DNA from 4 places in the Mesorhizobium sp. LSHC412B00 genome. Region 3 is predicted to be linked to each of the others. Evidence: predicted binding sites of a transcription regulator. Region 3 holds the regulator's gene; each other region holds the start of a gene.

Region 1 (5,495 bases), on a different contig from region 3:
AGGACATTGCCAAACACGGCCGCATCGCCACCACCTATGCCTATCCGGTCAAGGTCGAGGGCCGCTATGTCATGGACCCCTCGCCGACGCCGAAATTCGACAACCCCAAAATGCACCGTTCGCCGGCCCTGCAACTGTTCGGAGCCGGGCGCGAAAAGCGCATCTATGCCGTGCCGCCCTTCACCGATGTCGTCAGCCTCGACTTCGAGGATCATCCCTTCGAGGTCCAGACCTTCGACCTGCCCTGTGCGCTGTGCGCGGCGGAAAATGTCTATCTCGACGAGGTCATCCTCGACGACCATGGCGACCACATGTTCGTCTGCTCCGACACCGACCATTGCGAGAAGCGGCGCGCCGAAGGACATCGCGGCCACCTTGCGGCTGAAAGCCATGTTACCGCAGGAAAGATGAGGCCAGCAGAATGACCGGCGACCCACTGCTGCGCGTCTCCGAACTGTCCAAATTCTACGGCTCGCGCGTCGGCTGCGAGAACGTCACCTTCGACCTGTGGCCGGGTGAGGTTCTGGCCGTCGTCGGCGAATCCGGCTCCGGCAAGACGACGCTGCTCAACTGCCTGTCGACGCGGCTGCTACCATCTTCTGGCACCGCCAGCTACCGCATGCGCGACGGCCAGTTCCGCGAACTCTACCGTATGAGCGAGGCCGAGTGCCGCTTCCTGATGCGCACCGACTGGGGCTTTGTTCATCAGAACCCCGCCGACGGCTTGCGCATGACGGTGTCTGCCGGCGCCAATGTCGGCGAGCGGCTAATGGCGGTCGGTGACCGCCATTACGGCAAGATCCGCGCCACTGCCGTCGACTGGCTGTCGCGCGTCGAGATCGACGAGGACCGCATCGACGACGAGCCGCGCGCCTTTTCCGGCGGCATGCGCCAGCGCCTGCAAATCGCCCGCAACCTCGTCACCGGACCGAGGCTGGTGTTCATGGACGAGCCGACCGGCGGCCTCGACGTCTCGGTGCAGGCGCGCCTGCTCGATTTGCTGCGCGGGTTGGTCACCGATCTCGGCCTGGCGGCCATCGTCGTCACCCACGATCTCGCCGTCGCCCGGCTTCTGTCGCAGCGTATGATGGTGATGAAAGACGGCCGTGTCGTCGAAAGCGGCCTGACGGATCGCGTGCTCGACGATCCCCGCGCGCCTTACACGCAATTGCTTGTTTCCTCGATTCTACAGGTGTGAAGATGGCGCCAAGGCACCCCCCTCTGGCCTGCCGGCCATCTCCCCCTCAAGGGGGGAGATCAGCAGCTTTTATGTCCCGCCCCTTCTACGATGCAGAAGAATGGCGAAGTCGAACGCGACAGCCAATCTCCCCCCTTGAGGGGGAGATGCCTGGCAAGGCAGAGGGGGGTGTTGGCCCGCGGACGAACAACGATTGGAGAACCTTCTGATGCCGACGCCCCTCGTTGTTTCCGGCGTCGCCAAAAGCTTCACCATGCATCTGCGCGACGGCATCAGATTGCCGGTTGTCGCCGGCGTCTCATTCTCGATCCGGGCCGGTGAATGCGCCGTGCTCGGCGGGCCTTCCGGCGCCGGCAAAAGCTCGATCCTGAAAATGCTCTATGGCAATTATGCCGTCGATGAAGGCCAGATCATCGTTCAGCATGAGGGCGGCCTGATCGATCTCGCCATCGCCAGCCCGCGCACGGTGCTTTCCGTGCGCCGCCAGACGATCGGCTATGTCAGCCAGTTCCTGCGCACCGTGCCGCGCGTCTCCGCGCTCGACGTGGTCGCCGAGCCGCTGGTCGAACGCGGCGAGGACCGCGAGAGCGCGCGGAAAAAAGCACGCACCTTGCTGGGGCAGCTCAATTTGCCGGAAAAGCTCTGGGCGCTGCCGCCGGCGACTTTCTCGGGCGGTGAGCAGCAGCGCGTCAATATCGCGCGCGGCTTCATCACCGAGCATCCGGTCTTGCTGCTCGACGAGCCGACAGCTTCGCTCGATTCGAAAAACCGCAACGTTGTGGTTGCGTTGATCGCCGCCAAGAAGGCCGGCGGTGTCGCCTTGCTCGGCATCTTCCATGACCCGGATGTGCGTGACGCCGTCGCCGATCGCATCATCGACGTGACCTCTTTCGCCGCCGGAAAAATCGCTGCATGAGCAGGAAACTATCGGAAGCGCCGTTGGTCCACGCCACGGCGCAGGTCGAGAACTCGACATTGGGGCGCTGGACAGAGATCGCCGACCGCAGCCGCGTGTCCGAAAGCATCCTCGGCGACTATTCCTACATCATGCAGGACTGCGTCGTCTGGTGCGCGACCATCGGCAAGTTCTCCAACATAGCCGCCGCCGTGCGCATCAACGCCACAAACCACCCGACCTGGCGGCCGACGCTGCATCACTTCACCTATCGCGCCTCCGACTATTGGGACGACGCCGAGCACGAAACAGAATTCTTCGCCCAGCGCCGCGCCAAACGCGTCTCCATCGGCCACGACACCTGGCTCGGCCACGGCTCGACCATCCTGCCCGGCGTCACCGTCGGCGATGGTGCTGCCGTAGGCGCCGGCGCTGTGGTGTCGAAGGATGTCGCGCCCTACACCATCGTTGGCGGGGTGCCAGCCAAGCCGATCCGCGAGCGTTTCGATCGCCGCACGGCCGAACGCTACCAGGCGCTCGCCTGGTGGGACTGGGACCACGCCAGGCTGCGCGCCGCGCTCGACGATTTTCGCGTACTCGAGGCAGACGCGTTCCTCGAGAAATACGGCGCCTGATCGGGTGCGACCACCCCCCACTTGCCGCACGGCTGTGGAGCGTAACAAAACTGACATCGTGATGACATGGCAGGTTCATGTCGCTGCGCTAGGCGAGAACCAGACGATCAATTCAGGTCTGGAACTCTTCGATGTTATCGACCCCTGCCACGCTCGAAATCCGCGGCGTCTCGCGCCGATTTGGCAAGAACACCGCTGTCAGCGCCATCGACCTGTCGATCCCGCAGGGCCAGATGGTCGGCATCATCGGTCGTTCCGGCGCCGGCAAATCCACCCTCCTTCGCATGATCAACCGTCTCATCGACCCCAGCCAGGGATCGATTTTTTTTGACGGTGCCGAGGTCTCGCGGCTGCGTGGCTCGCCGCTGCGACGCTGGCAGCGCGACTGCGCCATGATCTTCCAGCAGTTCAACCTGGTGCCGCGCCTCGATGTGCTGACCAATGTGCTGCTCGGCCGTCTCAATCATCGCTCGACCTTTTCCAACCTGCTCGGCATGTTTACCCGCGCCGAATGCGCTGAGGCGATTGCAGCACTCGAGCGCCTCGACATCGCCCGCACCGCACTGCAGCCAGCCGGCACGCTGTCTGGCGGCCAGCAGCAGCGCGTCGCCATTGCCCGCGCCATGATGCAGCAGCCCAAGGTGCTGCTCGCCGATGAGCCGATCGCTTCGCTCGACCCGCTCAACGCCAAGGTGGTGATGGACTCGCTGCAGGACATCAACCTGCGCGAAGGCATCACCGTCGTCACCAATCTGCACACGCTGGACACCGCCCGCACCTATTGCAACCGCATCATCGGCATGGCTGCCGGCAAGATCGTCTTCGACGGTCCGCCGGAAGCGCTCAACCGCGAGGCCGTGCGCCTGGTCTATGGCGCCGACGGCAACGGCGTCGATATCTCCGAGGCCATCACCTCGACCAGCATCGCCTACAAGCAAAAGATCGCCGCATCCGCCAGCCCGCTCGAGCCCGCATTCCCCGGGTACTGATCCATGATCCCGAAAAGTGGATACCGGTTTTCGGAAAAGATCATGGACCAAAACTGAGCCGCACTGGATCGACCGCCCGCGTCAAGGGCACTTGCAAAAATCAAGAACGCTGCCGGCGCGGGGCCGGAACTTACAGGAGAGACATCAAATGTTCAGGAAGATGGTATTCGGCGCCGTTTCGGCTCTCGCCATGGCAACCAGCGCCGCGCATGCGGCCGACCTCAAGGAATTCCGCGTCGGCATCCTCGGCGGAGAGAACGAAACCGACCGCCTGCGCAACTATCAGTGCCTGGCCGATCACCTGAAGACCGAATTCGGCTTCGAAAAGGTCTCGCTGTTCCCCGCCGCCGACTATGACGGCGTCATCCAGGGCCTGCTCGGCGGCACGCTCGACTTCGCCGAACTCGGCGCTTCCGGCTACGCCAGCGTCTACATCAAGGACCCGAAGGCGGTCACCCCGGTCCTCACCACCCAGCAGACCGACGGCGCCACCGGCTATTATTCCATCGGCCTGGCGCTGAAGTCTTCGGGCATTACCGACATCAAGTCGGCCAAGGGCAAGAAGCTCGGCTACGCCGATCCGGACTCGACCTCGGGCTACCTGATCCCGCTGACCCAGATCCCGAAGGACACCGGCGCCTCGAACGACGCCTACTTCGCCTCGACCCAGTTCAATGGCGGCCATGAAAACAACATCCTCGCCGTTCGCGACGGCAAGGTCGACGTTGCGGTTGACGATTCCTCCGGCATCGGCGACTTCAAGAACGGCTACACCTCCGGCACCTTCCACAAGGTCACCGCCAAGGGCGCCGTCGACCCCAACGACTTCGTCGAAGTCTGGCGCTCGGGCCTGATCCCGAACGGCCCGCTGGTCGTGCGCACCGCGCTCGGCGACGACATGACCGCCAAGCTTGCCGCCTTCTTCACCGACCTGCCGAAGAAAGACAAGGCCTGTTTCGAAGGCGTCGAAGGCGGCGACTTCACCGGTTACGTCCCGGTCAAGCCTGACTTCTACAACGTCATCGTCGAAGCCCGTAAGGCAGCCATCGGCGGCTGACGGCAAAATCAGAAAGGGCGACGTGAAAAACGCCGCCCTTTTTGCATGTCCCGATCATGACCATCTCAGCAACAGCCCGCTCCAACGCGACCCTGCAGGTAGCCAACGCTTGGCAGCGCCAGATATCGTTGCGGCGGCTTTATACCATCCTCGGCATCGGCCTGCTGCTGGCGGCGACGCTGTCGAGCATGTGGTTCGCCGACGAGGCCAATGCCGGTCACTTCTGGGACCGGCTGCCGCATATATTCGACTTCCTCAGCTGGCTGATCCCGAAGGACTGGAACGACGTCTGGCGGGCGCTGTTCGACATCGCCTCGCCGCATGACACCGGCACCCAGGAGTTCAACTTCCCGCTCGGCCGCGTCTATGTCTGGGGCGGCTTCTACATCCCCGAATATTTCGAGCTGATGCTGACCACACTCAACGTGGCGCTGGTCTCGACTTTCATCGGTTTCATCTTCGCCGTGCCGTTTTCGTTCATCGCCGCGCGCAACCTGACGCCGCATCCGGCGCTGCGGCTCGTCGTCAAGCGCTTCATGGAATTGCTGCGCGCCTTTCCCGAAATCGTCATTGCCGGCCTGTTCGCCGCCATTGTCTCGACCGGGCCGATCGCAGCCATCATCGCCATCGGCCTGCATTCGATCGGCGCGCTCGGCAAGCTGTTCTATGAAATCAACGAGAACATCGACATGCGCGCCGAAGAGGGCCTGAGAGCGGTCGG
Region 2 (5,495 bases), on a different contig from region 3:
GGCAGTTAGAGGCTTTTCACCTCAACTCGGGATTTCAATGCACGTCGCCAAGAGTGGGCCCGGTTTTGGGACAACGACATGCATCATCAAATTACCCCTGCGGCGCCCGTCGCCGTGGGAGAAGGAAGCAGGCGGCGAACCGCCTGCTTCGGAGATCTTAGCGAACCACGTAGGGCAGCAGGCCGAGGAAGCGGGCGCGCTTGATCGCCTTGGCGAGTTCGCGCTGCTTCTTCTGGCTGACGGCGGTGATGCGCGACGGCACGATCTTGCCGCGCTCGGAAATGTAGCGCTGCAGAAGACGCACGTCCTTGTAGTCGATCTTGGGCGCATTGGCGCCAGAGAACGGGCAGGTCTTGCGGCGGCGATGGAACGGGCGCCGGGTCGGGATCTGATTGATGTCGACCATTATTCTGCACCTCCTTCAACGCCTTCGCGCGGACGGCGCGGACCACGATCGCCACCGGCATCGCCAAATGAGCGCGGCGGACGATCGCCACGGTCGCCGCGATCACGGTCGCCGAACGAGCGCGGACCACGATCGCCACGGTCGCGGTCGCCGAAGCCGCCGCGTTCCGAGCGCTCTTCGCGCTTCTGCATCATGGCCGACGGGCCTTCCTCATGCGCCTCGACCTTGACGGTCAGGAAACGCAGCACGTCCTCGGACAGGCCCATCTGGCGCTCCATCTCGTTGAGCGCTGCCGGCGGGCAGTTGAGGTCCATAAGCGTGTAGTAAGCCTTCCGGTTCTTGTTGACCCGGTAGGTGAGGGACTTCAGTCCCCAGTTCTCGACCCGGCCGACGGACCCGCCATTTGCGGAGATGACGCCCTTGTACTGTTCGACAAGCGCATCGACCTGCTGCTGCGAGAGGTCCTGCCGGGCAAGGAACACATGTTCGTATAGAGCCATAGTGGTTCAGTGCCTTTCTTCGTTTCTCTCCCGGATCCTCGCGGCAAAAGCCTCTGCAACTTCTCTGACCCGCTGATCCCGAGGGGGCGGGGAAGAAAGGAGCATTTCGAGACGGTCGAGAGCGGAGACACGGGAGGCGGAAGCGCTTCTGGCTTCACACGAAGGTTTTGGGTAAAACCTCCGGCCCTCCGTTCAGCCCCCAGCAAGGACCGGCAGATTGCGGGCGTCTATAAAGCAAATTGGCTGGAAGGCAAGGGTAACGCATGCTCCGGACAGCGTCCTGGCGTCGCAGGGTTGGAAAAATACCAGGCATCAACTCGTATGCGGGGTACCACCGTTGATCGTTTCGGGGAAGAAGTCCGGAGCCGCCTTACGCTTGCCGAACATCATGTCGTATTGCAGCAGGCGGAAGTCGTTGATCGCCGGATCAACGTCCTTCTGCCGCGCCCAGTCCGGCGTGGCCTCACCTGACGGTGTCAAAAGCAGATTGCGGTCGACGACGCGATAGCGTTCGCGCAGCGCGCCCAGGAAGCCGGTGTAGTAGGGGTGCGTGATCCCGGCCGTTGTCAGGATGTGGTAGGGCAGGAAGGCCGGGCTCACCGCGCCCATATCCTGCGCCGGACCGGTGCGGTTAGACCAGATGACCAGCGGCGTCTGATGATGCTCCAGTGCCGCCTCCGGCGTCGGTTCCTTGCGCGGCGCGACATTGTCCTTCAGGTAACCGGTTTCGACATAGACGGGGCCGAGCGGCGGCAGATGGTCGCCGAAGAAGGCGATGACCGTCGGCCGCTCGCGCTTCTTCGCCCATTCGATCAATCGTTCGAGGCCACGGTCGGCATCGGCGGAGCCTTCGGCGTAGCTGAGCAGCGATTCCCGCGCCCATGTGCTGATCGGTGCCGCGACCTTGTGGGTCGGATTGTAATAGCGGTACGGCTCGTAGGGACCGTGGTTCTGCAGGCTGACGGCGAAGAAGAACACCGGCCGCTCGCTGGCGTCGGCCTCTGCGATGATCTCGTCGGTCATCGACGCATCGGAAGCCAGCGGCCCGCGCTTTTCCAGTGGCGGCAGCGTCTCTTCCGAGCGGAAATCGTTGAAGCCGAAATCGGCATAGACGGCGCCCCTGTTCCAGAACCAGTTGGTGCCCGGATGGATGGCGCGCGCCCGGTATCCCTCGCTTTTCAGGAAGGTCGCCAGCGACGGCGTCGGTGTGCGCACATATTGCTGGTAGGGGATCGAGCCCGCCGGCAGGAAGGCATTGGAAAAGCCGGTCAGCGCCTCGAATTCGATGTTGGCGGTCATGCCGCCGAATTCCGGCGAAAACATATAGCCGGAACGCAGCGCCCGCACATTGGGGATCGGGTCAGGCGTGATTGTGACGCCGGGCAGCTTGGTCGGATCCCAGAAAGATTCGCTCATCACCACGATGATGTCGGGTTTCTCATCCGGTACCGAGGCCGCCACAGCAGGCCTGTCGATCGCGTCGATCGCCTTGTCGGAATAGCCCGCCGGCGCCGAGACATGCGCCATCGGCACGTTGAGCGCGAAGGCCAGCGCAAACCCGTTGGAGGCGTAGTTCTCCTTCTGGTCCCACATGATCGGGATGATCTGCAGCCGGTCGCGGGTCCACGAGAAGGTGGCGTAGTCCATGATTGAGACGAAGAAGGCGAGCAGCGGCACTGCCAGCGTCAGCCGCGCCAGCCGCCCTTTGCGGCTGAGGATCGGAACCTTGCGGCGCCACAACCGCCAGCCATAGATCAGCAGCGACAGGCCGGCGACGATGCCGACCGCCATGGCGAGCGCCGTCCAAGGCCGTTCGCGCACCAGGAGCGGCATCAGTGCCATGATCTGGCGCGAATAAAGAAAATCGGTTGGGTAGAGCGGATCGCCGAGATAATGCGACTTCTGATGCCCGACAAAGGCCAGCGCCAGCGTCAGCGGCGCCACGATCATCAGGCTCTGGTGACTGCGGCCAAGCACGGCGTCCAGTCCCATCAGCACCAATGCAAAGACAATGATGGTGGTCCAGCCCGGCTTGAATGGCTGCAGGAAGAAGTCGACCGTGCCGAAGAAGTCGCCGCGCACGATCCATTCGATGGCGAACACCAGGATGGCGGAGGCAAGCAGCGTGACCAGACCGTAGCGGATGACCGGCCATCTGCGCCCCGGCAGGTAGCCGGTGGACGGATCGTCTTCCAAGAACTGTGGCGCGGGTACGGCCGCGCCCTTCCTGATCCTAGCCACGTCTCTTCCCCCGGCCCAAGCAACGCGTATTTCCACTCGCGCCACCGTTCTGTCATAGAACTGTCATGCAAAAGCTAGCGCCTGTGGCGAAAATAAGAAGAGCCAGCAAACGATTCGTGAGCGGTTTTCATCAGGTGTGATCGGCAAAAAGCCTTTGGGAACAGGGACTCGGGGTCAGCTCCGGTTCAAGCGAGAGCCGAAATACCCCCTCCGGGCTTGACTTGGCGGTCCGCCTTGCGTCACAGGCAGTAAAAATCAGCCGCTGGAGAGCGCCCAAATGGCCGTCGCATTCACCTTTCCGGGACAGGGCAGCCAGGCTGTCGGCATGGGCAAGGACCTCGCCGACGCCTTCCCCGAGGCACGCAGGGTGTTCGAGGAAGTCGATGATGCGCTGGGCGAAAAGCTGTCGAAACTGATCTGGGAAGGCCCGGAAGAGGCGCTGACCCTGACTGCCAATGCCCAGCCGGCGCTGATGGCGGTCTCGCTGGCGGGAATCCGCTCGCTGGAAGCGCGCGGCTTTTCGCTGAAGGACAAGGTTGCCTACGTTGCCGGTCATTCGCTCGGCGAATATTCCGCCCTTGCCGCGGCCGGTTTCGTTTCGGTCGCCGATGCTGCCCGGCTGCTGCGCATCCGCGGCAACGCCATGCAGGCGGCGGTGCCGGCCGGCGAGGGCGCCATGGCGGCGATCATCGGACTGGAACAGCCCGACGTCGAAGCCGCTTGCACCGAGGCCGCAACGGGATCCGGCAAGGTCTGCCAGATCGCCAACGACAATGGCGGCGGCCAGCTGGTGATCTCCGGCGCCAGGGCGGCGGTGGAACTCGCCGCGAAACTGTGCACCGAAAAGGGCGCCAAGCGGGCGCTGATGCTGCAGGTCTCCGCACCCTTCCATTCGGCGCTGATGGCGCCGGCGGCCGATGTCATGCGCGAGGCGCTGGCCGGCGTGACCAAGAATGCACCGGTCGTGCCCGTCGTCTCCAACGTCACTGTAGCCCCGACCAGCGACCCCGACGAGATCGCGCGCCGCCTGGTCGAGCAGATCACCGGGCGCGTGCGCTGGCGCGAAACGGTGGAGTGGTTCGGCGCCAATGGCGTCGCCACGCTCTATGAGATCGGCGCCGGCAAGGTGCTTTCCGGCCTGGCGCGGCGGATCAACCGCGACATCGCCACATCGGCCGTCGGCACGCCGGCCGAAGTCGAGGCGGCGCTGGCCGCGCTTGCATAATCCACTGGCGATTCAACCCCTCCCGTGGGAAGGGTGTTCTCTTAAGATCAGGAGACGAAAATGTTCGAACTGACCGGCCGCAAGGCGCTCGTCACCGGCGCATCGGGCGGCATTGGCGAGGCGATTGCCCGGGTGCTGCATGCGCAAGGCGCCATTGTCGGCCTGCACGGCACCCGCATCGAGAAACTGGAGACCCTGGCCGGCGAACTCGGCGACCGGGTAAAGCTGTTCCCGGCCAATCTTGCCGACCGTGACGAGGTCAAGGCGCTTGGCCAGAAGGCCGAAGCCGAACTCGAAGGCGTCGACATACTGGTCAACAATGCCGGCATCACCAAGGACGGCCTGTTCGTGCGCATGGCGGACGCGGATTGGGACAGCGTGCTGGAGGTGAACCTCACCGCCGTGTTCCGGCTGACCCGCGAGCTGACCCATCCGATGATGCGCCGCCGCCATGGCCGCATCATCAACATCACCTCGGTGGTCGGCGTCACCGGCAATCCTGGCCAGACCAATTATTGCGCCTCCAAGGCCGGCATGATCGGCTTTTCCAAGTCGCTGGCGCAGGAGATCGCCACCCGCAACATCACCGTCAACTGCGTCGCCCCGGGCTTTATCGAATCGGCCATGACCGACAAGCTCAACGACAAGCAGAAAGACGCGATAATGGCCGCGATCCCGACGCGCCGCATGGGCACGAGTGTTGAAGTGGCGTCGGCCGTCGCCTATCTCGCCTCCAACGAGGCAGCCTACGTCACCGGCCAGACCATCCATGTCAACGGTGGCATGGCCATGATCTGACAGGATATTGCCGGGTGATAAGAAGACATGGCCGGCTTGTGAAAAGAGACCATTTCGCCTTGGACCTCAGCCATTTTTCGTGTAATGCGGCCCGCAACCCGGCGGTTCGGGCAAAAACCGGTCCGGCATCGTTGCGTTTCCGGCAGGACCATCTTTCAGCTTGATTAGCGGCATTCTGCCCGCTAACGAAGACAGACAAACAAAAGACGAGGATGCCCCAAATGAGTGACACCGCAGAGCGCGTCAAGAAGATCGTCATCGAACATCTTGGCGTCGATGCCGACAAGGTGACGGAGCAGGCGAGCTTCATCGATGATCTGGGCGC
Region 3 (5,495 bases):
GGCGCGCAACAACGTCGAGAAGCTGATGCTGTGGGGGCTGCTTGCGGCCTCGACCATCGCCATCCTGACCACGGTCGGCATCGTGCTGTCGATGCTGTTCCAGACCATCACCTTCTTCGAGAGCGTGTCGCCGATGAGCTTCTTCTTCGGCACGGTGTGGGATCCGCGTTTCGCCGCCGCCGGTTCCGGCGGCAGCCAGGGTCAGTTCGGCCTGATCCCGCTTCTTGCCGGCACGCTCTACATCGCCGCCGTCGCCCTTCTGGTGGCAGTGCCGGTCGGGCTGATGTCGGCGGTCTACATGTCCGAATATGCCTCGCGCGGTGTGCGCTCGGTGGTCAAGCCGGCGTTGGAACTGCTGGCCGGCATTCCGACCATCGTCTACGGCATCTTCGCCGTTGTCACGCTCGGACCGTTCTTGCGCGACCTGTCGGCGGCACTCACCGGCGGCTCGCCCTTCATCCAGGGCCAGAGCATCTTCACCGCCGGCCTGGTGATGGGCGTCATGCTGATCCCGGTCGTGTCCTCTTTGTCCGACGACATCATCACCGCGGTGCCGCGCGCAATGCGTGACGGCTCGCTCGGCCTCGGCGCCACCCGCTCCGAGACGATCAAGCGGGTGATCCTGCCGGCGGCACTGCCCGGCATCGTCGGCGCCATCCTGTTGACGGCGTCGCGCGCCATCGGCGAGACGATGATCGTCGTGCTGGCGGCGGGCGTCGCCGCCAATCTGACGGCCAATCCGTTCGAGGCGATGACGACCATCACCGTCAAGATCGTCAACCAGCTGACCGGCGACCTCGAGTTCAACTCGCCGCAGACGCTGGTCGCCTTCGCGCTCGGCCTGACGCTGTTCGCGCTGACGCTGGTGATGAACATCGTCGCCCTCTACATCGTGCGCAAGTACCGGGAGCAGTACGAATGACCGACATCCCCCTGGACACGATGGCGGGCGCCGTCGCGCGACCGCGCCGCGACATCGGGCTGAAGGCGCGCTATGCCGCCGAACGCCGGTTCCGCATCTATGGCGTGATTGCGATCTCGGTGGGCCTGGCGTTCCTGGCCATCATGCTGATCACCATCGTCTCGAAAGGCTACACCGCCTTCTGGCAGACGACGGTGACGCTGCCGGTCACCTTCGACGAGAAGGTGATCGATCCCTCCGGCAAGCGCGCGACCGACCCTACCGTGCTGATCAAGGCGAACTATCCCAAGCTCGCCGAAAACGCGCTGGTGGCCAAGCTCGGCATCGATCCGGCCAACAAGCCGATGATGCTGAAGCTCAAGGGCTTCCTGTCGGAAGGCGCCCGCGTCCAGCTGCGCGACATCGTCTCCGCCGATCCGTCGGTGATCGGCAGGACGCGTGACGTCGACATCCTGGCTGCCGCGAACCTCGACTCGGCCTTCAAGGGCCAGATCGACCTCGGCGTCGATGAAGCGCGCCGCAAGGTGTCCAACCAGCAGATCGACTGGATGAACAAGCTTAAAGCCGACGGCGTGATGGCCGAGCATTTCAACACCGGCCTGTTCACCTATGGCGCCTCCAGCCGGCCCGAAACGTCGGGCATGGGCGTGGCGATCATCGGCTCGTTCTACATGATGGTGATCGTGCTGTTGCTGGCGCTGCCGATCGGCGTCGCCGCCTCCATCTATCTGGAGGAGTTCGCCAAGAAGAACCGCTTTACGGACCTGATCGAAGTCAACATCAACAATCTCGCGGCGGTGCCGTCGATCGTCTTCGGTCTGCTTGGCCTTGCCGTGTTCATCAACTTCCTCGGCATGCCGCGCTCGGCTTCCTTCGTCGGCGGCCTGGTGCTGACCTTGATGACATTGCCGACCATAATCATCGCCACGCGCGCCGCCCTCGCCGCGGTGCCGCCGTCGATCCGCTCGGCGGCCCTAGGTCTCGGCGCCTCCAAGATGCAGATGGTGTTCCATCACATCCTGCCGCTTGCCGCCCCAGGCATCCTTACCGGCACCATCATCGGCCTGGCGCGTGCGCTCGGCGAGACAGCACCGCTGCTCTTGATCGGCATGGTCGCTTTCGTCGCCGATTATCCGACGACGCCTTTCGATCCGGCGACCGCGCTGCCGGTTCAGATCTATATGTGGGCAAACGAGGCTGAGCGCGCTTTTGTCGAGCGCATGTCCGGCGCCATCATCATCCTGCTCGTCTTCCTCATGGCCATGAACATCACCGCGATCGTGCTCCGGCGCCGCTTCGAGCGGCGCTGGTAGAAAAAAGGCAATTTGGTATGAACATCATGACCGAACAGTCCCTTGAGAATGCAGTGGGCGACAAAATGAACGCCAAGTCGAACGAAGTCATCAAGATGCGCGGCGACAAGGTCGGCGTCTTCTACGGCGAGAAGCAGGCGTTGTTCGACGTCAATCTCGACGTGCGTCAGAACCAGGTGACGGCGCTGATCGGCCCGTCCGGCTGCGGCAAGTCGACCTTCCTGCGCTGCCTCAACCGCATGAACGACACCATCGATTTGGCGCGGGTGACCGGCAAGATCACGCTCGATGAAGACGACATCTACGACAAGAACATCGATGTCGTCGAACTGCGCGCCCGCGTCGGCATGGTGTTCCAGAAACCCAACCCGTTCCCGAAGTCGATCTACGAGAACGTCGCCTACGGCCCGCGCATCCATGGGCTGGCCAAGCGCAAGTCCGACATGGACCAGATCGTCGAGCAGAGCCTGAAGAAGGCGGCGATCTGGAACGAGGTCAAGGACCGCCTGCAGGAGCCCGGCACCGGCCTGTCCGGCGGCCAGCAGCAGCGCCTGTGCATCGCGCGCGCCATCGCCGTGTCGCCGGAGGTGATCCTGATGGACGAGCCCTGCTCGGCGCTCGATCCGATCGCCACCGCCCGTGTCGAGGAGCTGATCGACGAACTGCGCCAGAACTACACGATCGTCATCGTCACCCACTCGATGCAGCAGGCGGCGCGCGTGTCGCAGCGCACGGCGATGTTCCATCTCGGCTATCTCGTCGAGGAGGGCGCCACCGACAAGATGTTCACCAACCCCGACGACAAGCGCACCCAGGACTACATTACCGGCCGCTTCGGCTGAGCCGTCCGGCGGGTGAATTTTCAGGCACGAGGACCAAGATCATGGGTGAACATACCGTCGCCTCCTTCGATGAAGAGCTCGGGCAGATCAGCAAGCTGATCGGCGACATGGGCGATCTGGCAGGCTCGATGGTCAGCGGCTCGACCAGGGCGCTGCTCAATTCGGACAATGCGCTGGCACAGCGTGTCGTTTCCGACGACGCCATCATGGATGCGCGCCAGCGCGAACTGGACGACCGCGCCATCACGCTGATCGCCAAGCGCCAGCCGATGGCCAACGATCTGCGCGCCGTGGTCGGCTCGATCCGCATGGCCGGCGACCTCGAGCGCATCGGCGATCTCGCCAAGAACATCGCCAAACGCGTCGGCACCGTGGGCTTGAGCGTCACGCCGCGCGACCTCTCGCACTCCATCGATGCCATGGCGCAGCTGGTGCTGATCCAGGTGCAAGGCGTCGTCGAGGAATATGCCGCCACCGATGCGGCAGCTCTTGCAAAACTCAGGAATGACGACGAGCGCATCGACGTCAAATACACGTCCGTGTTTCGTGAGCTCTTGACCTACATGATGGAAGACCCTCGCAACATCACCGCCTGCACGCATCTCTTGTTCTGCGCCAAGAATCTTGAGCGCATCGGCGATCATGTCACCAACATCGCCGAAAATGCGTATTATGTGCTGACCGGCCAGCAATTGCCCGCCAATCGTCCGAAGCAGGACGAGACGGCGATGGCCACGCCGGCCTGATGAGGGTGAACTGCCTATGATCGCGCCACGCATCATGGTCGTGGAGGACGAGGAGCCGCTAGGCGTGCTCCTCCGCTACAACCTCGAATCCGAAGGCTATCACGTCGAGGTGGTGACACGCGGCGACGAGGCCGAGATCCGCCTGCAGGAAAACGTGCCCGATCTCCTGGTGCTCGACTGGATGGTGCCCGCTGTTTCCGGCATCGAGCTCTGCCGGCGGCTTAGAGTGCGGCCCGAAACCGAGCGGCTGCCGATCATCATGCTGACCGCGCGCGGTGAGGAAAGCGATCGCGTGCGCGGCCTGTCCACCGGTGCCGACGACTATCTGGTCAAGCCATTCTCGACGCCGGAGTTCATGGCGCGCGTGAAGGCGCTGCTGCGCCGGGCCAAGCCGGAAGTGCTGTCCAGCGTGCTCAAGGTCGGCGACATCGTGCTCGACCGCGAGTCGCACCGTGTCTACCGCAAGAAGAGCGAGATCAGGCTCGGACCGACCGAGTTCCGGCTGCTCGAATTCATGATGCGCCATCCCGGCCGCGTGTTCTCGCGCAGCCAGCTGCTCGACAATGTCTGGGGCGAGACGATCTACATCGACGAGCGAACCGTCGACGTCCATGTCGGGCGCTTACGCAAAGCGGTCAACAACGGCCGCATGCCGGATGTCATCCGTACCATTCGCGGCGCCGGCTACGCGATCAGGGAAGACTAGGATGCTGCGCGTCGCGCCGTTGCCGGCCATTCAGGCGACATGCTTGCCGGATTTGGCCTGAATGCCCGGCGCGAAAATCTCCTGATCGACGAAGCCGAGCGCGCGCATGGCACAGCCTTCGCGGATCAGCGGCAGCTCGTTGGGCTCGGTGTCGAAGGAGATCGATTTCGAGTGCTGGCCGCCGGCGGTCTGGGCGATCGCTTCGCGCAATGCCGGCTCGATCAGGTCGAAGGCGGCGGCGCTGACGCCAACCATGGCGACAGGCGCCGGGTCGATCAGCGCAAACAGGCTGCCGAGGCCGAAGCCGAGCGCCTCACCGGCCTTGCGATAGGCTTCGCGCTCCGGGCCATCGGTTTCGCGGGCGCGCGCGGCGAGTGCGCGCATATCAGCGTCGCCGATATCGACCGGCTCGGCATCTTCGCTCATCATTTTGGCGCTGCGCCAGATGGCGTAGTTTCCGGCATAGGCCTCGACGCAGCCGCGCCGCCCGCAGCGGCAGAGCGCGCCGCCCGGACGGTGGATCATGTGGCCGAACTCGCCGCCCGAGGAATGGGTGCCGGTGAACAGTTCGCCTTTCAGCACCAGCCCCATGCCGATGCCGTGCGACAAGAGGATCGCGATGAAATTGTCGCGGTAGCGCTCGGGCTGGCGCCATTGCAGGGCCACCGCCATCATATTGCAGTCGTTCTCCATGGTGGCAGGAATGCCGAATTCCGCTTCCAACATGTCGGCGAAGGCAATGTCGGTCAGTGGCGTGATTGGCGACCACAGCATGGCCCGCGCCTGCGAATCGGTGATGCCCTGGATGCCCATGGCAATGCGGGCGATGCTCTGGACATCGAGGTCCGGGTCCGCGAGACGCCGCCCGACGATTGCTACGCATTCGCCGATCAGCTCGTCGCGCGGCATGGTCAGCGTGTCGAGCCGGCGCTGTTCTTCCGCGACCACCTGGCCGGCATAGTCGAT
Region 4 (5,495 bases), on a different contig from region 3:
AACCTGATCGGCCTGTTTGGGATCCTCGCCATCGGTCAGGCCTTCGTCATCATCACCGGCGGCATCGAATTGTCGGTGGGATCGCTGGTGGCGCTGCTCGGCACGCTGTTCATCGATTTCATCGCCGTGCGCGACATGCCATGGCCGGTGGCGCTGCCGCTGATCCTGGTGCTGGGCGGCATCATCGGGCTGGCGCATGGCTGGCTGATCACAAGGCTGAAATTGCAGCCCTTCGTGGTGACGCTGTGCGGCCTTTTGATCTATCGCGGGGTCGCCCGTTTCTATACCGCCGACGGCACCGCCGGCTTCGCCTTCGGCCAGAATTTTCCCGAGCTCGAATTCCTCACCGCGGGCCGCAGCTATGGCGTGCCCAACAGCTTCATCGCACTGATCGTCATTTCGATCGTCATGTGGGTGGTGCTGCACCGCTCGGTGTTCGGACGCTACCTCTATGCCATCGGCAAGAACGAAGAGGCGGCGAAATATTCAGGAATTCGCACCGGCCGCGTCGTGATGGCCGCCTATGTCATCTGCGGCGTTCTGACGGCGCTGTCGGCGATCTATTTCGCCATGTACACGCGCTCGATCTCGCCGGCCAGCCACGGCCAGTTCTACGAACTCTACGCCATTGCCGCCGCCGTTCTCGGCGGCTTCTCGCTGCGCGGCGGCGAAGGCTCGCTGGTCGGCGTCATCCTGGGCACCGTGCTGCTGCAGGAGTTGCAGAACCTGGTCAACCTGCTCGGCATCCCGTCCTCGCTCAACTTCGCGGTGATGGGCGGCGTGATCCTGATCGGCGTGCTGGTCGACCAGCAATGGGGCGTGTTCCGCGCAAGGCGGCTGATGCTCGACGCCAGCCGCAAGACTGTCGCGGCGGAGTAGCGCTACATCACGCCGGATATGTCGGAGAAGGCCATCGCCTTGCGCAGCACCTCGGCGAAGCGTTCTCCGGCGGCTTCGCGCCGGTCGCCATTGTCGATCGAGGTGACCCCGGGTCCGGACAAAGCGACATTGGCGCCGCGGGCGAGCCGAGCCAGCACTTCGCCGCGCGATTCGCGGCCGCGCTGGGCGAGACGCTCGGCGAGGATTTCCGGCGAGGCGGTGATCTCGACGACAGCCAGATTGGCATAGCGCTCCCGCAGCACCGGGATGACTGCGCGCGAGACATTGGCGACCGCGACATGGCCATTGGCGATGGACCAGTCGACATCGGCCGGAATGCCGTAGCGCAGGCCGTGCGCCTCCCAGGAAATGGCGAAGGCGCCGTCGGCCTCGGCTTCGACAAAGGCCGCGTCGGCCAGCGTGTCGTGATCCTCGCTTGCCGCATCGCTCGGCCTGGTGATGACCCGGCGGACGAACTCCAGCCTCGTCTCGTCGGCAAACAAGGTGCGGGCATAACCGATTACCGTATCCTTGCCGGCGCCACTCGGGCCGACGACGGCGACGAAGACGCCGTTGCGGACCGGAAAGGCCTCGCTGGTCAGTTCGCGCTCGATCGACGCCGAGACCATCAGGCGACCCGGCGTCCCTGGCGCCAGACGGTGCGCACGACCGGCACATGATCGTCGACGCGCACCCGCACGAGGTCGGCGCGGCGGCCCTGTTCGATGACGCCGCGGTCGTTGAGGCCGATGGCCTCGGCCGGGTTCTTCGACACCATGGCGACCGCCTGCGGCAGGGAAATGCCCTCGACGACGTCGCCGAGAAAGAAGGCCGACTGGATCAGGCTGAAAGGGATATAGTCGGACGACAATATGTCGAGCAGGCCGTCGCCGGCCAGCGTTCGAGCCGAGACATTGCCCGAATGCGAGGAGCCGCGCATGACGTTGGGCGCGCCCATCAGCACGCCGAGCCCGGCATCCTTCGAGGCCTTGGCGGCTTCCAGCGTGGTCGGGAATTCCGCGACGCGCACGCCTTGTTCGATCGCCTCGTCGACATGGCCTGATGTGGCGTCGTCATGGCTCGCCAGCACAATGCCCCGCTCGTTGCAGGCGGCTGATATCGCCACCCGGTTCGGTCCCGAATTCTTCGCTGATTCCGACATCCGCTTTTCGCAGAACAATTGGAAGTCGCGATCGGTCAGCTTCAGCTTGCGCTGGTAGTAATAGGCGTAGGTCTCGAGATTGACGAACTGGCGCTGTCCCGGCGCATGGTCCATCAGCGAGGCCAGTTTGACCCGCTCGTCGCCATCGAAATTGGCGAAAGCCCGCAAGCAATCCGGCGCCGAGACCTCACAGCGCAGGTGCAGGAAATGGTCGGCCCGCAACCGGTCTTTCGCGACGCTGTCCTCGATCGCGTCGGCCAGCTTGCGGATGTCGTCGGAGGAAAGGTCGGCGTCCTCGTCCATGCCGACGCGCAGCGCGTCGAGCACGGTGGTGATCCCGGCGGTCGCTACCTGCGCGTCATGGGCGAGCACGGCGGCGATCGGGTTCCAGCGCACCTTCGGGCGCGGCGCATAATGGCCTTCGAGATGGTCGGTGTGGAGCTCGACCAGACCGGGAATGATGTAGTCGCCGCCCATGTCCTCGCCAGCCATGTTCCCGCCGATTTGGCCGGTGCCGGCGTCGATGCCGGAGATAAAACCGTCGCGCAGCGCGAGCGACCCTTCGACGATCTCGTCGGCAAGCACGATGCGGGCGTTGTGGAGAACAGTTTCGGCGGTCATTTCAGGCGGTCCCTGGTTACTCGGACGAATTGCGGTCAGGCGGTTTTTCGGGCAGCGCGGCGGCCGAGCGCATGATGCGAAAGCACCATGAACGGAGCGCCCGGTTCGGTTTCGACGAACAGCGTCAGCGCATCCACCAGCACCGGCTGCTGCAGCACATCGGCGAACAGGCTGTCGATTGCCGCGCGCAGACGTTGGCTTTCCTGCGGCCCGGCCCGGCCGGACAGCGTCATGTGGAAGCGAAAGGTCTCGAACACGTAGGGGTAGCCCCACTGACAGAGATTGCGGAACTCGGCCGGTTTCAGCGAATCCGGGCTGCGCCGTTCGATTTCCGCTTCGGTGAGCGGCGCGCGAAAACGGTCGAAGCTAAGCACGACATCATCGGCGAAACGGTTGAGCGGCGGCAGCGGACCTTCCGGCACCAAAGCGAAGAAACCATCGATCTGGCTGACGACCAGGCGCGGGATGGTGACCGTCGGCGTTGCTTTGGCAAAGGCGTCCAGCGCCGCGCGCAGCGAGCTTTCGGTTTCGTTGGCCGCCAACCGGAACGGCGCTTTCAGCGTCGCATGAAAACCGTAGCGCCGCGCCGATGCGGTGTGAAAAGCGACTTCGGCCGCCGACAGCTCGCCCACCGCCTCGACCGGCCTGGTGGCGGCGCCAAAGGGGTCGCGACCCAGCCAGTTGGCGGCGATCCGCGCCAGCGGCTCGTCCTGCATCGGGGTGAAATAGATGGCGTAGCGCATCGAAAATCCTCGTCAGCCCGCTGCCATAGGTGATTTCCATGACGGATTGACGAAGCTTATGCGGGTTTTCGAAGGCAAATCGACCCCGCAGGTCCTTAGCCGACGATTTTTCGCTGCTGGACCAACAGCTTCCGCCACAAGCGAAGGCCGATCAGGCCTTCATCAGCCACTCGTGCTCGGGCGCGTTGTGGAACTTCCACGTCCGCTTCGGCCCGGCCATGACGTTAAGGTAATAGAGGTCGTAGCCGTGACAGGCCGCGCACGGATGATAGCCCTTGGGCACCAGCACGACATCGCCGTCCTCGATCGCCATCGCCTCGTCCAGTTCGCGGGCGCCCGACTTGTCGGCGTCGGTGTAGACCCGCTGGAAGGCAAAGCCCTGCGGCGGGTTGAGGCGGTGGTAATAGGTTTCCTCAAGATAGGATTCGGCAGGCAGATTGTCCTGGTCGTGCTTGTGCGGCGGGTAGCTCGATGTGTGGCCGCCGGGCGTGATGACCTCGACCACCAGCAGCGAGTCGGCGGGCTTGCCCTCGGGCAATATGTTGGTGACGTAGCGCGTGTTGGTGCCTTTGCCCCGAGTCTCCTGGCCGAGGTCGTCGGGTGCGATGACGCGAACGGGCAAGCCGCCGCCCAGGCCCGGCGCCGAGCAGACCGCGAGTTCGAGATCGGTGTCGGCGGTGACCGACCAGTCCGAACCCTCCGGAATATAGACCGACCACGGCTTGCCCTCGAAGGGCGACATGCGCTCGCCGAGCAGGCCGAGTTCCTGGCCGCCGGCCCTTGCCGTGCCCTTGCCGGTGACGAACACCAGGCAGACTTCGCGATCCTGCGTCTTGCCGGATGCGGTCTCGCCCGGCTTCAGGCGGTGCAGGTCGAAGCCGACATAGGTCCATCCGGCGCTTTTGGGCGTGACATGGGCGACGCGGCCATGGCCCTTGTCGGCTTTGACGAGCAGTTTCGACATGTTTTGTCTCTCCTATCGCAAGTCTTCGAGGTCGGCCTCTCAACTTCGTCATCCTAGGGCGAAGCAGGAGCGAAGCTCCGTCGCGAAGACCCTAGGATGACGAAGCGAGGGACGTTCCGGCCAATCACCGACGTAGGCGATACGCCAGGTGTCCAGTGTCCGACCCGCAAGCCCTTCCGAGCCACGGCCGCTTCATTCCTTCGGTTCGGCGTCCGCCTTCGCTTCGCCGGTCTTCGGTCGATCAGGCGCAGCCTTGCTCTCCTCCACCGGCTTGTAAAGGTAGAAGAACTGCCAGACGGCGTAGGCGGCAAAGCCGAGCGCAATGATGCCCCAGAATGGGGTGCCGGAGGCGAATTCTATCCCCGCCCAGATCACGCAGACGGCGACGACGGCAACGCGCCGCCACAGCGGCCGGAAGAACGGGTGCTCGTAATCCTTCATCGGATCGCCTCAGGCATTGGGAAAGCCTTGCGTCTCCACCGTGTAGCCGGCAGCCGTCATCACGCGCATCAATTCCTTGTGGCCGACCTGCGCCATCTTGAGCGGCGGGTTCTTTTTCGGGTCCTGCTCGGCCTCGACGACGAACCAGCCTTCATAGCCATGGTCGGCGAAGCGCTGCACGATGGCGCCGAAATCGAGCGAACCGTCGCCAGGCACCGTGAAGGCACCGAGCGCCACGGCGTCGAGAAAGGACTGCTTTGTGCGGTCGAGCCCGTCGATCACACCCATGCGCACATCCTTCACATGGACATGGCTGATGCGCTTGTGGTGGTTGTCGATGGCGTGCAGCACGTCGCCACCGGCAAAGGCGAGATGCCCTGCATCGAGCAGCAACGGAATGCCTTCGCCGGAATGGCGCATGAAGGCATCGAGCTCCGGCTCGGTCTCGACCACCGCCGCCATGTGATGGTGATAGGACAGCGGCATGCCTTGCTCGGCGCACCATTCGCCGAATTCGGTGAGGCGCCTGGCATAGGCCCTCATCTCGTCGTTGGACAATTTCGGCTTCGTGGCGAGAGGCCTGGAGCGATCACCCTGGATCGAGCGGCCGACCTCGCCATAGACGATGCAAGGCGCATTCACCGCCTTGAACAGGTCGATCATCGGCTGGATGCGATCCTTGTTC

What was found. The regulator PhoB, encoded in region 3, activates phosphate uptake and scavenging genes when phosphate is short. The targets are predictions, from matches to a motif close to TGTCATNNANCTGTCAT.
Region 1: the regulator PhoB is predicted to act here: its motif matches at 2,769-2,785, upstream of phnC (phosphonate ABC transporter ATP-binding protein).
Region 2: the regulator PhoB is predicted to act here: its motif matches at 3,198-3,214, upstream of X757_RS141480 (LTA synthase family protein).
Region 4: the regulator PhoB is predicted to act here: its motif matches at 3,444-3,460, upstream of X757_RS137430 (DUF1045 domain-containing protein).

The regions. Positions count from the first base shown of each region.
Region 1 covers NZ_AYWB01000007.1:79,238-84,732, reverse strand. Annotated here, with positions in the region: gene X757_RS149825 (alpha-D-ribose 1-methylphosphonate 5-phosphate C-P-lyase PhnJ) at 1-425, shown strand, start outside; gene phnK (phosphonate C-P lyase system protein PhnK) at 422-1,198, shown strand; gene phnL (phosphonate C-P lyase system protein PhnL) at 1,407-2,114, shown strand; gene X757_RS149840 (DapH/DapD/GlmU-related protein) at 2,111-2,728, shown strand; gene phnC (phosphonate ABC transporter ATP-binding protein) at 2,860-3,717, shown strand; gene phnD (phosphonate ABC transporter substrate-binding protein) at 3,866-4,774, shown strand; gene phnE (phosphonate ABC transporter, permease protein PhnE) at 4,831-5,495, shown strand, end outside.
Region 2 covers NZ_AYWB01000016.1:72,165-77,659, reverse strand. Annotated here, with positions in the region: gene rpsR (30S ribosomal protein S18) at 158-406, opposite strand; gene rpsF (30S ribosomal protein S6) at 406-906, opposite strand; gene X757_RS141480 (LTA synthase family protein) at 1,219-3,147, opposite strand; gene fabD (ACP S-malonyltransferase) at 3,425-4,372, shown strand; gene fabG (3-oxoacyl-[acyl-carrier-protein] reductase) at 4,433-5,170, shown strand; gene X757_RS141495 (acyl carrier protein) at 5,392-5,495, shown strand, end outside.
Region 3 covers NZ_AYWB01000015.1:55,226-60,720, reverse strand. Annotated here, with positions in the region: gene pstC (phosphate ABC transporter permease subunit PstC) at 1-922, shown strand, start outside; gene pstA (phosphate ABC transporter permease PstA) at 919-2,235, shown strand; gene pstB (phosphate ABC transporter ATP-binding protein PstB) at 2,253-3,077, shown strand; gene phoU (phosphate signaling complex protein PhoU) at 3,119-3,823, shown strand; gene phoB (phosphate regulon transcriptional regulator PhoB) at 3,840-4,529, shown strand; gene X757_RS142125 (ROK family protein) at 4,560-5,495, opposite strand, start outside.
Region 4 covers NZ_AYWB01000026.1:15,299-20,793, forward strand. Annotated here, with positions in the region: gene X757_RS137445 (ABC transporter permease) at 1-879, shown strand, start outside; gene phnN (phosphonate metabolism protein/1,5-bisphosphokinase (PRPP-forming) PhnN) at 882-1,511, opposite strand; gene X757_RS137435 (alpha-D-ribose 1-methylphosphonate 5-triphosphate diphosphatase) at 1,508-2,662, opposite strand; gene X757_RS137430 (DUF1045 domain-containing protein) at 2,698-3,405, opposite strand; gene iolB (5-deoxy-glucuronate isomerase) at 3,557-4,369, opposite strand; gene X757_RS137420 (hypothetical protein) at 4,562-4,810, opposite strand; gene iolE (myo-inosose-2 dehydratase) at 4,820-5,495, opposite strand, start outside.